DNA from 4 places in the Priestia sp. FSL P4-0332 genome. Region 1 is predicted to be linked to each of the others. Evidence: predicted binding sites of a transcription regulator. Region 1 holds the regulator's gene; each other region holds the start of a gene.

What was found. Region 1 encodes LexA, which represses DNA repair genes until DNA is damaged. Its sites were predicted from a motif close to CGAACATATGTTCG; they were not measured.
Region 2: the regulator LexA is predicted to act here: its motif matches at 1,623-1,636, upstream of MKY06_RS30180 (Y-family DNA polymerase).
Region 3: the regulator LexA is predicted to act here: its motif matches at 1,168-1,181, upstream of MKY06_RS09555 (Y-family DNA polymerase).
Region 4: the regulator LexA is predicted to act here: its motif matches at 1,399-1,412, upstream of MKY06_RS29580 (Y-family DNA polymerase).

Annotation. Positions count from the first base shown of each region.
Region 1 is NZ_JBBOUA010000001.1:3,966,337-3,969,554, forward strand. It holds gene MKY06_RS20880 (YneB family resolvase-like protein) at 1-668, opposite strand, end outside; gene yneA (cell division suppressor protein YneA) at 722-1,051, opposite strand; gene lexA (transcriptional repressor LexA) at 1,198-1,815, shown strand; gene MKY06_RS20895 (hypothetical protein) at 2,027-3,218, shown strand, end outside.
Region 2 is NZ_JBBOUA010000006.1:29,852-33,069, forward strand. It holds gene MKY06_RS30175 (hypothetical protein) at 12-1,055, opposite strand; gene MKY06_RS30180 (Y-family DNA polymerase) at 1,680-2,945, shown strand; gene MKY06_RS30185 (YolD-like family protein) at 2,960-3,218, shown strand, end outside.
Region 3 is NZ_JBBOUA010000001.1:1,891,051-1,894,268, forward strand. It holds gene brnQ (branched-chain amino acid transport system II carrier protein) at 1-59, opposite strand, end outside; gene MKY06_RS09550 (hypothetical protein) at 830-1,072, opposite strand; gene MKY06_RS09555 (Y-family DNA polymerase) at 1,226-2,491, shown strand; gene MKY06_RS09560 (YolD-like family protein) at 2,506-2,838, shown strand; gene MKY06_RS09565 (SMI1/KNR4 family protein) at 2,960-3,218, shown strand, end outside.
Region 4 is NZ_JBBOUA010000005.1:21,177-24,394, reverse strand. It holds gene MKY06_RS29585 (YolD-like family protein) at 1-72, opposite strand, end outside; gene MKY06_RS29580 (Y-family DNA polymerase) at 86-1,351, opposite strand; gene MKY06_RS29575 (hypothetical protein) at 1,501-1,725, shown strand; gene MKY06_RS29570 (hypothetical protein) at 1,766-1,921, shown strand; gene MKY06_RS29565 (hypothetical protein) at 1,983-2,264, opposite strand; gene MKY06_RS29560 (hypothetical protein) at 2,423-2,692, shown strand; gene MKY06_RS29555 (LysE family translocator) at 3,058-3,218, opposite strand, start outside.

The DNA.
Region 1 (3,218 bases):
TAAATCTCTTTCGTTTTATCAAGAGATTGAGCACTGTCTTGGTACTCTTGATAGCGACGATGTACCGTCGCTTTTGAAATATTATAACCAAAACCTTTTAGCGTAACTGAAATTTCAGCAAAGGTTAAGCCGTTATGACGAAGGCGGACAATTTCTTCAATCGGCGCTTCTTTTTTTTCTCTTCCCGAGTTAACTCCTTGATTTTTTAAATTTTGCTGCGGACGATAACCTTTTTCTACGGCTCTTTTCATTCCTCTTTTAATTTTAGCATTATGTAATTTCCGCTGATGCTCTTCCACTAAGCTAATAATATCTAACACCATTGAATCAGATTCTGAAAGCTGAAGCTGGCCTTGATGACTAATCGTATAGATTGTAGCATTTTCTTTATGAAAAGCATGAAGCAGCGCAATTCGGGCGTTTCCTCTGCCTAATCGTGTTTCGTCTTGAATGAGCAGCACAGATATTTTCTCTTCTTTCATTGTATGAAGAACATCCAAAATACCCTCTCTGTCTACATCATATCCGCTTGCTTTTTCCATCACGACTTTTTTCACCTTTAGATGGTGAAGATCAGCAAGCTTTTTTAATTCTTCTTGCTGGCGCTGTAAAGATGTTTCTTGGGTTTTTTTATCCGTACTGACACGGCAATAAATAATGGCATCCACTTTTATCACGACCTTTTCGGCTTCTAACAATATTCAGGAACGGCCGTTACACACTACTGTTCAATTGCCACTTGATTATGTAACTCTTTTTTTAAAACAGGAATATATAATTTATCTCCAGGAGATAAAGACTGGGCAGTGTCTGAGTTTAAATCATTGACTTCTTCAACCCATTTGACAAATTCATTGGTGGTCAAATGATGGTGATTATGATACTTGTTGGACAAGTCCCAAAGCGTATCTCCTTTTGTAATAGTAACCGTTGAATATTTGTCTAAATCTACTTTATCCGCTCCTAAAACCAGCGTCAATACATATGTAAGTGCAGCGATAACTGCAAAAAAAATAGCGTAATGTTTCATAGAATGTAAGAATTGTTGCATATTATGATCCCCCTATCAGAATATATGTTCTTATTTTAGTGAGAACATTTGTTTCTGTCAATGGAATTCTTCGAACTTATGTTTGTATATTGACACATCACGTGGTATAATTCACCTAAAGAATAGCTAAAATCGAGGTGAAAAATATGAAGCTATCAAAACGTCAACAAGACATACTAGATTTTATTAAGCACGAAGTAAAATTAAAAGGTTATCCGCCTTCTGTTCGCGAGATTGGGGAAGCGGTAGGATTAGCCTCTAGCTCCACTGTACACGGGCATTTAGCTCGTTTAGAAAGCAAAGGGTTAATTCGCAGAGATCCAACAAAACCGAGAGCAATCGAAGTTCTTCAACTAGACGAAGTAAACATCCCTAAAAGCAATGTCATTAATGTTCCTGTTATTGGTAAAGTAACAGCGGGTCTTCCTATAACAGCCGTTGAAAATGTGGAAGAATATTTCCCTCTTCCAGATAAATTCGTTTCTCCAGATGATCATGTATTTATGCTTGAAATTATGGGAGAAAGTATGATTGAAGCAGGTATTCTAGATGGCGATATGGTAATCGTACGTCAGCAGCAAACAGCTAATAATGGAGATATTGTGGTCGCTATGACCGAAGACAACGAAGCAACGGTAAAACGCTTCTTTAAAGAAGAAAATTTCGTTCGTTTACAGCCTGAAAATTCAACGATGGCGCCTATTATTCTTCGCCACGTAACGATTTTAGGAAAAGTAACTGGTGTATATCGCACGATTCACTAATCAGACACTGTATGTAAAACCAACTAATCATGATGTTAGTTGGTTTTTTTACGTTTGTTTTCTAAAAAAATTGGCATATTATAAATGATACATTGAATCATCGCAGGCAGGTAGAACGGTTTTTATAAAGCTTGTTTTATCCTTTACTTTCTACCTGCATTTCCTCGACTCTTACAAGGAAATACAACCGACTATAAAAAGGATGTAGTTTATGACCAATACACCAAGGAAAACAGAACCATTTCAAACCATTGTACCTACCAAAGCAATGAACATGTTTCTTTTTCCTTTTTCCTTTGACCGAAAAAATAAAGAGCAGCTTGTTCATGCACTGGAAGCAAATTTGTTCGAGTTTTTTTCCATTCAAAACAAACATTTAGAAAAAGAATACTACGGAGAACAATATTACGTATCTCATGATAGCCTGGATCAATATTTTCTTCCTTACATTGAATGCATTCTATTCCCTGACTCGTGCGAAAAAGAAGGGTTGCTTAGATTTTCAAAAAAAATAGACCATACCATTACTTTACACACTTCCTCCACCACCGTGTCTAGCAACGTGCTGTCTGTGGATGTTTTTTTATGTCCTTTTGAAATTGGCGTCATGACCATTCGCACTGAGATGAGCCATAATCATTACACCTATGATGATATTTTAGAGTTCATGAATCATTTTCGTGTATTAGAACCGAAGCTTGCTGAAGAGCATGGATCCACCATTACCTATGAACATCATCGCTATAGCAAAGTGCAAGATTATATTTTTTCACAGCTCGCGCCATTTTTGAACGAACACATCAAGAAAGAAGCCACACGTGAACAGCACGTTGGGAGCCTTCCTTATTTTATCGATGAACGGATGTTTGTGTTAAGTTATGTAACGGTAAATCAAGAGCAAGAGATTAATTCCACAACTTTATTTCGTACTGGACAGCTAAATAGCTATACGCCTGGCGGGAAAGCGTTTATTTCTGCACACAATCATGAGTATATTAAAACGTATAATACTAAACACGTGTATTCCAGATGGGCTCCTGAAACCTATTACGTCATAACAGACCATGTGTTTTCGTGTATTTCTAAATCGACAGACTCTAAAACGGATCAGCTTTTGATGAATCATCTATTTGGCCAGCATTACTATAATTTATTTTTACATTTTTTCTATAAAATCGTGTTGCTAAAACTATCTTATGAATATTCTCAGCTCACGTTTCATAAAAATTCAGAGGGCATTGAACGACTAATCCGCTCTATTACCGTGTTTTCAGGTAAATATTTGTTTTTAGAAATTAGCTCTCGTACAGAAGGTCAAGAGTTTTCTGAGCTCTTTAAAAAAATCTTTCATATCAATTCTCTTTATCAAGAAGTCAAAGAAACCCTTGGTACTTTGTACCAAA
Region 2 (3,218 bases), on a different contig from region 1:
ACTCAACATTTTTAATTTAGATCATATTTTTCCTTTTCTGCTTCCGGTAAATTTTCTGGTCGTCTGTAAAAAGAAAAACTGCACTTACATCCAATACTATGTATCTGTAGATCCTTTTTTTTTGCTCCTTTAACGGTTATAGCCTCTGTTTTACACAATGTTGAACCACCCATACCATTAACGAGAAAAACTGCATTAGGGATATCGCTTTTCTTAGACTCTAATTTCCCCATTTTATATTCTCTATTTCGGTAGGTTATCGTTAATAAATGACGCATTAATGTTTCTAGTTTCTTTTTTTCAAACATTACTTGTTTCTTGTCATTTACCGGAAATTCAATCATTAATCCATTAGGAGTCGAGTGAATATATCCTGCATCCTTAAGTTCTGTAGCACCACGTTGATGATAAAAATTTTCAACATCTTTTTCTGCTTTTAAATATTTTTTTCGACCAATTGCATTATAAGAAGAAAGAAGAACCCTGGCGTCTAGTGACAGATTATAAAACTTCTCTCTGTATTCCAATAAATTAACCTGTTCTTTTAATTCGTTTTTTATATAATAGTAAATTTCGTATTCTTCAGGACTACTAGAATTTTTGGCTCGTTGCAGTTCTTCCTCAAATTCTTTCCACTCATACTCTTTGAACATTAAAAAGGACATTAAAACATAATCTGGCTTAATACCGTTTAAAGCAAACCAACAAACTTCTCTATGAATTAGGTCTATTTCAACTTCTGTAAGCCCCCCTATTGGAATTTTTATATCCTTAGCAGCTTCATATCCTTCCTGATTCACTCCAAAAAAACGGGAGGCACTCTTTACTTCATCTTCATTTTTAGCAAATGATCTTACTAAATATTCATTGGATTTCTTTATCAATTCAATTGACTTATTTATATCTCCACTGTCAAAAATATCCCTTGCCTGTTGAAACAATTCTTTACTTTTTTCTTTATTGAAATCTTTATCCTTTACTTGTGTCGTTTCTTTTTGCTTTATTGTTGTTGATGTATTTGGATTAAGAATATCCTTTAAGAATTTCTTAAACATTTTTACATCCTCCTCTTCTGTAACAATAATTTCAGTAGTCTAATCTTACCATTTCTTTTTAATCTTCTATACGAGAGTAATATTTCACATTTTCCCCTTAATATCATATGGATTTTGAAATAGACACACTACCCATACATAGACTCTCTTTTACTTTTAAGGGAAGTCATTCGCTCGCTTGCGTAATCTTCTTCTAATCAACGATTTTTACCGCTGCTAACTAAAAGCAAACTGCTTTGCTTATAGTCGTTCTATGTTATAAATCCACTACGACCTTACGACCCTATTGAATTTATCAAGTCTTTTTTATACATTCTTCTAATTTAAATCAATATGATATACAACCTTAGTTAACATAATTCAAATTATCTATAATAAAAAGCTTTTGTAATTCACAAAGGCTTTTTATTATAGATGGTTCAAAAAAGTACACCTATTTAGACGGTTAAAATCCTAATGTCAAAACGGCCATTTAACCTATAAAATTAACCTTTTTATGCATTATGTCATACACAGTATTTGTTCTTCTTATTGTAACAATAATCGGGAAAAGATTCCATTGAATAAAGAACATTTGTTCGTATATAATAAAGAACAAATGTTCTTTATTAAGGAGTTATTCCAATGGATTATGGGCAGCTACCAAACAGAGTCATTATTTGTATTGATATGAAAGCATTTTATGCTTCCGTTTCTTCTGTCATACGGGGTTTAAATCCGTTGAAAACAAGGCTTGCTGTTGTAGGAGATATCAAACGGTCGGGATCTGTTGTGTTAGCTGCCACACCTTTATTAAAGAAAGAAGGGATCAAAACAGGAAGTCGCCTTTTTGAAATTCCTAAAAGGAAAGATATCCATGTGGTGAATCCATCCATGGAGAGATACATCAAGGCTTCGAACTATATTTCTAGTTTGGTGTTACAGTATGTGGCTCCTGAAGACTTTCATGCGTATAGCATTGATGAGTTGTTTATTGATGCTACAGCTTCTTTGCATTTATTTGCTCGAACGCCAGAGGAGCTAGCTCATCGAATACTTAATGAGATCTATAGCAAAACAAGACTGACAGCTACCGCAGGAATCGGCCCGAATCTCTTACTGGCTAAAGTCAGCTTAGATCATGAAGCGAAGCGCAGCCCAACAGGGGTTGCTTATTGGCGATATGAGGATATTCCCTTTAAGTTATGGTCGATTCATCCAATGAAGGATTTCTGGGGGATCTCGTCAGCTACAGAAAGACGTTTAAACCGTTTAGGCATCTATACCATAAAAGAACTCGCTCTTTCTTCTAAAGAGATGTTACAAAAAGAATTTGGCATCATGGGAGAGGAAATTCACCAACATGCGAATGGGATTGATTTTAGTCGTATTTCCGATGTGTACATCCCTAGTTCCCGTTCCTTTGGGAAAAGTCAGATTCTCTTTCGAGATTATACAAGCCGAAAAGAAGTTGAATTATTACTATTGGAGCTATTGGACGATGTTTGCTTTCGTTTACGCATGCACCAAGTGGTGGCTCAAACTATCCATTTATCGATTGGCTACAGCAAACAAACAGGGGGAGGATTCTCCAGACAGAAGAAAATGGGGCGAGCTTCGAACCTAAGCCAAGACATTTTCCCTTACTGTTTAACCATTTTACATAATTTTGATAATGGAATGCCGATTCGCTCCATTGGGATCTCCTTATCAAATACGAGCATTGAAGAAGAGGAGCAAATGAGCTTATTTGAGGATATCGATCAGCGTGAAAGAGCCTATGCTCTTGCCAAAACGATTGATGAAATTCGGATGCGTTATGGAAAGAATAGTGTTCTACGAGCTTCAAGCTATCTGGATCACTCAACAGCTCGTTATCGAAATGGTCTTATAGGCGGCCATAAATCTTAAAGAAGGATGATACTATGAATTACGATAGAGGAATGAAAAAATGGCGCCCATTTGCGAGTATGCCCGAACAATACACAGGATTGCAGGAAGTTATAAACAAGCAACTAGAATTACCTCAACCTCTTTTAACAGAAGAGCAAATGGAACAAATTAATTTCACCTTGATTGAAGCCTTACATACAAATAAACAAGTTTATCTTACATACTACAAAAAGGGACAATGTATTACAGAAAAGGGATTCATCCAATTTGTTGATTCCCTGGGGAATTTGT
Region 3 (3,218 bases), 2.1 Mb from region 1:
AATGCAAATAACATTAAACCAATGATTACTATAAAAGAAAACGGTACTTTGTTTGACAAGGTGAAACCCCCATTAATAATATTCTTCATAAAAAATTAAATTTTCAGACAACTTAAATTACAAATAACTTATCTTTTTTGTATTATAAACAGTCAAATTACATATTTCAATATAAAAAATAAACTTTTTTGATAAAATTTAAAAAATTATCAATTTTCCGTTCATTATCCATTATTAAAATAAAAATAATATTAAAAACCCAGATTTTTATTCAAAATGCGTACGTTAAGTAGGTTAATAACGGTATTATTTTTAAAAAATTATAAATCATATTCAAATCGCGTATATTATCCTTTTAATTAATTTGATTGAATGATATGCAATTAAGTCAAGAAAGTTTGTAAATATAGTACTACGAAACTTATAAAACTTTTTAATATGAGCTAAACATCTAAAAGGAAAAAGTAGTTGATTTATTACTTCAAGAAATGGAGTGTTCTAAGTCTTATAAAGAACGCTTACTTTTATCTCCTGAGCTAGTGATTTGACAATCAACAGCTTATCTCTAAACAAAGTACTTTTCTAATGTAAAATTACTGTCTAGAATCAAAAATGTTTCTGTTTCCTTTGAATCATTATCTTATGGTACTCCACTCAAGCAGTCAGAGGATAAGTAATAATGACCATTTTTTCTTTTTTAAAATATGTCATAAATTTTATATATACTGAAAAGACCTTATTAACAAATTAATTAAGGTCTTTTTATCTTTATTGCTTATTACGATTAAATTGAATGATATATATTACCTTAAAAGCACTTTATTTAACCTTATCTTTTTCTTTTGAAGCCAAAACTCCCCATATAAGCTGTTACTAAGCAGATAACAGCAGCAATACTAATTTTTATGTAAGAAACCTCTAAAGCCCAAGGACCATATTTCTTTATATTTAAACGATACATAGACCACCACTGTCCATTTTCACCTTTAAAAAATGAGAAGATAATCCATAAAAGAACTAAAAACAAAAACCATGATAAAAAGATAATATAATTAGGCATTTTTCTATTCATAGGTCACCCCTCCATTCTTCCGATTTATATGCGATGTTCTTTTCTCTTATTAGAGTAACAATAATCGGGAAAAATTTAGAGTTTTTATTGGATAAAGAACGTTTGTTCGTATATAATAGAGAACAAACGTTCTTTATTCGAGGAGTTATTTCAATGGATTATGAATATCTACCAAACAGAGTCATTATTTGTATTGATATGAAAGCATTCTTTGCTTCTGTTTCATGCGTGATACATAGGCTAGATCCATTAAAAACAAAGTTGGCAGTTGTAGGAGATACAAAGCGGTCGGGATCAGTTGTGTTAGCTGCCACACCCTTATTAAAGAAAGAAGGAATCAAAACAGGCAGCCGTCTTTTCGACATTCCTAGAAGGAAAGATATCCACGTCGTAAACCCATCCATGGAAAGATATGTAAAGGCTTCGAACTATGTTTCTAGTTTGGTATTACAGTATGTGGCTCCTGAGGATTTTCATGCGTATAGCATTGATGAGTTGTTTATTGATGCCACAGCTTCTTTGCATTTATTCGCTCGCACACCAGAAGAATTAGCCCATAAAATCATCAACGAGATTTATCGTAAAACACGGCTGACAGCTACTGCAGGCATAGGTCCGAATCTCTTACTGGCTAAGGTGAGCTTAGATCATGAGGCCAAGAATAGCCCAACAGGGGTAGCTTATTGGCGATACGAAGATATTCCTTTTAAATTATGGTCGATTCACCCAATGAAGGATTTCTGGGGAATCTCATCCGCTACGGAAAGGCGCTTAAATCGTTTGGGCGTTCACTCCATCAAAGAACTTGCTCTTTCTTCAAAAGAGATGTTACAAAAAGAGTTTGGCATCTTGGGAGAAGAACTCCACCAACATGCAAACGGAATTGATTTTAGTCGCATTTCTAACGTGTATATTCCGAGCTCTCGATCATTCGGGAAGAGTCAAATTCTGTTTCAAGACTATACAAATCGAAAAGAAGTGGAATTGCTGCTATTAGAGCTGTTAGACGATGTGTGCTTTCGTTTACGTATGCATCAAGTCGTGGCACAAACTATCCATTTATCCATTGGATATAGCAAACAAACAGGTGGGGGCTTCTCAAGGCAAAAGAAAATGGGAAGAGCTTCGAATTTAAGTCAAGATATTTTCCCTTATTGTTTAACGATTTTACATACGTTTGATAGCGGAATGCCAATTCGTTCTATTGGGATTTCATTATCGAACACCCTTATTCAAGAAGAGGAGCAAATGAGTTTATTTGAAGATATTGACCAGCGCGAAAGAGCCTATGCACTTGCTAAAACGATTGATAAAATACGGATGCGTTATGGGAAGAATAGTGTTTTGCGAGCTTCAAGCCATCTCGAGCATTCAACAGCTCGTTATCGAAACGGCCTTTTAGGAGGTCATAAAGCATAAAGGAGGAAGATGATATGCAAAACAGAGGAATGAAAAAATGGCGACCATTCGCCACTATGCCAGAGCAATACAGAGGATTACAAGAAGTTATAAAAAAGCAATCAGAAATACCTCAACCTTTTTTAACAGAAGATCAAATGGAACAAATTAATTTTACCTTGATTGAAGCTCTTCATACACATAAAAAAGTATACCTTACGTATTACAACCACGGGCAATGTATAACGGAAACAGGAGTTATTCAATTTGTAGATTCCCTTAGAGGTTTATTTGTATTTATAGATGAAGGATGTAAGCAAACGAACAAAATGAGGTTAAGCGAGCTAATTGATGTTCGTTTCATGTAGTAGAAAATAATAAAACAGTTTATTTACATAAGATTTCCATACATAATTAGTATAAGTTTAAAAAGTATCTAATCATTTTTCATAGATTCATTTAATGACGTTATATAAGGAGGCTCCTAATATGAAGCAGGTTTGGAATGAGTTTGAACAGTGGTTGAAGACAAATCGACCAAAAGCAGTAGGAACACTTAACGAAGCAGCTGGTGAATCAGAAATTGCAGCGGTTGAACAAAAGATGGGACTAACATTTCCCAAAAACCTTAAAGACTGGTTAATGATACATAATGGACAGCGTGATGAATATATAGCAGTTATTGAAAATTATACTCTATTACCTTTAGAGGAGATTCTGTATACGTGGCAAACATTAAAAGAGCTTT
Region 4 (3,218 bases), on a different contig from region 1:
TTCTTTTAACCCTATGTATTGCTCTGGCATAGTGGCGAATGGACGCCATTTTTTCATTCCTCTAGATTCCATATCTTTTTCCTCCTTAAGCTTTATGACCACCCATAAGGCTATTTCGATAACGAGCTGTTGAATGAGGAAGGTGACTAGACGCACGTAGTACACTATTCTTGCCATAACGCAGTCGAATATCATCAATCGTTTTGGCAAGAGCATAGGCTCTTTCACGCTGATCGATGTCCTCAAATAAGCTCATTTGCTCCTCTTCTTGAATGCTCGTATTCGATAATGAAATGCCAATGGAGCGAATTGGCATCCCACTATCAAATGTATGTAGAATGGTTAAACAATACGGAAAGATATCTTGGCTTAAATTCGAAGCTCGCCCCATTTTCTTTTGTCTGGAGAATCCTCTACCTGTTTGTTTGCTGTAGCCAATTGATAAATGGATCGTTTGAGCCACCACTTGATGCATGCGTAAACGGAAACACACATCATCCAAGAGCTCCAATAGCAATAACTCCACTTCTTTTCGGTTTGTATAATCACGGAATAGAATTTGACTCTTTCCAAAGGAACGAGAGCTAGGAATATATACATCAGAAATGCGACTGTAATCAATCCCGTTCGAATGTTGGTGTAACTCTTCGCCTAGTATGCCAAATTCTTTTTGTAACATCTCTTTTGAAGAAAGAGCGAGTTCTTTGATAGAGTGAATGCCCAAACGATTTAAGCGTCTTTCCGTAGCAGACGAGATCCCCCAGAAATCCTTCATCGGATGAATGGACCATAACTTAAAGGGAATATCCTCATATCGCCAATATGCAACCCCTGTGGGGCTATTCTTGGCCTCATGATCCAAGCTCACCTTAGCCAGTAAGAGATTTGGACCAATTCCTGCGGTAGCTGTCAGCCGTGTCTTGCGATAAATCTCATGGATGATTTTATGAGCTAATTCTTCTGGTGTTTTAGCGAATAAATGCAAAGAAGCTGTCGCATCAATAAACAACTCATCAATGCTATACGCGTGAAAGTCCTCAGGAGCCACATACTGTAACACCAAACTAGAAATATAGTTCGAAGCCTTGATATATCTCTCCATGGAGGGATTCACCACATGGATATCTTTCCTTTTAGGAATATCGAAAAGACGACTTCCTGTTTTGATCCCTTCTTTCTTTAATAGGGGTGTGGCAGCTAACACAACCGATCCTGATCGTTTGATATCTCCTACCACCGCAAGCCTTGTTTTCAAAGGATCTAAGTCCTGTATGACAGAAGAAACCGAAGCAAAGAACGCCTTCATGTCGATACATATAATGACTCTGTTTGGTAGCTGCCCATAATCCATTAAAAGAACTCCTTAAATAAAAGAACGTACGTTCTCTATATTATATACGAACAAACGTTCTTTATTCAATAAAAACTCTAAAGTTTTCCCGATTATTGTTACAATCAGAAGAACAAATACTCTATATGAATAAGGATGAAGGGGAATCTATGATTAAAGCTTTCAGCGCATTTTTACTGACTACTATTATTTCTTTTGTTGTAATGGTTGGTGCGTTACTAATTTGGGTTGCTATACAAGCAAATCACATAACTGATGATCCATCACTTGCAGACGGATTAGGGTTTGCAGTTGCTTATGGGGAAATAGCTGCTGTTCCCATTTCGCTTGCAATAGAAATCTTTGGTGGTATTATTGGTTACTTGAGAAATTGAATCTAAAAATCCTATTTATTATTTAGGGAGAAGTTACAAAATGTATCAAATGAGGATCTTTACATTAAGAGATGGTACCAAAAGGAAAATAAAGATCGAAGAGGGAATGACCCTACAAGATGAATTGAAAGAAGCAGGAATTACAGAATCAGATATATTTCAAATGCAATTAGTAATCCAAGATGATAAAACGTAATTCTAGTTGTTCAAATTGCTAAAAAGGCAACCACTTAATATTTAGTGGTTGCCTTTTCTTATTAAAATGGTAATGAAGTTGAACCCTTTTCAACTTTTAAATGTACAATTTCACTTATCTTAATTGAGTCACCATTCTTAAATAGAACAAAATTATCCATATTTTCCTGACCTTCAAAGTATGCTGTTAGTTGAGTTTGAATTTGGCTTTCATACCCATAACCAGACATTTCAATCGAACCATACACATCAAAATTCTGTTTTGTTTTGACACTGATTAAATACTGAATTTCAGGTTTGTCTGACGGTTGTTCAATGTTTATAATTTCTTGTAATGTAATCATTGTATCCCTCATCTCAAGGTATGTTTTAGCTTCAACCTACAATTCTATTTGTCTACTTATATTCTTTTTCTAGTTCATCTCTGCAATTATATATTTTACCAGAAAATTGAGCATACTAATATAACTAAGAACGTGTAGGAAGTGAGATGAACTAAAGAATGGGCATTTCTAAATTTGATAAGTGTGTTGTAATCGAGGAAAAAGCTATCATTAGTAGAAGAGAACAATTTTATAAAATCATTAATGAAACAATAGATGAACCACAAGAGGAAAGATTAATTTTTACAACGCTTCATCACATTGCTTTTTGTGACTACTTGCTAGGAACAGAAGTAAAAGAAAATCATCGACTGAAATCCATACTAACTATTGTTAATAGAAAGAAGAGTACGGATTACACGTTATCTGATTTTCATATTAGTTTTTAGCTCTCTTATGTAAAAAAAGTGTCCATAAAAGCATATAAAAAACAACGAACGTTCATAAAGTCTTCTTCAAATTTTAAGAACGCGAAAGAAAGTAAAATATAATACTTTTTTATGTTCATAAACGTATACGTTTACGGAAGTCGTATTTGATTCTATTTTAAAATGTACATTTAAACAACAATTTAAAATACATTTCCTTTATATATATACATATTTTTAATGCTTTGAGCACAATACCCAAGGTAGATAAATCATCACTTTACGACTAACTTTCAATAAACAGAAAATCCACTGATTAGGCCCAGTGGATTTTCTGTTTTTAAGCTATATAGGTATCCCCTATTGATAGTTAAAATCACAGCTATCTAAGTATGAGCCTTTTCTAGAGCGAGTTTTATACCAAATCCTATCAATATAGTACCTGTTATTCCCTCGATAACCTTTTGTGTCTTAGGCTTCTTCATAAAAGCACTAATCTGGTTAAGCAAATAAATATAAAATAAATACCACACGACAGTTAATACAA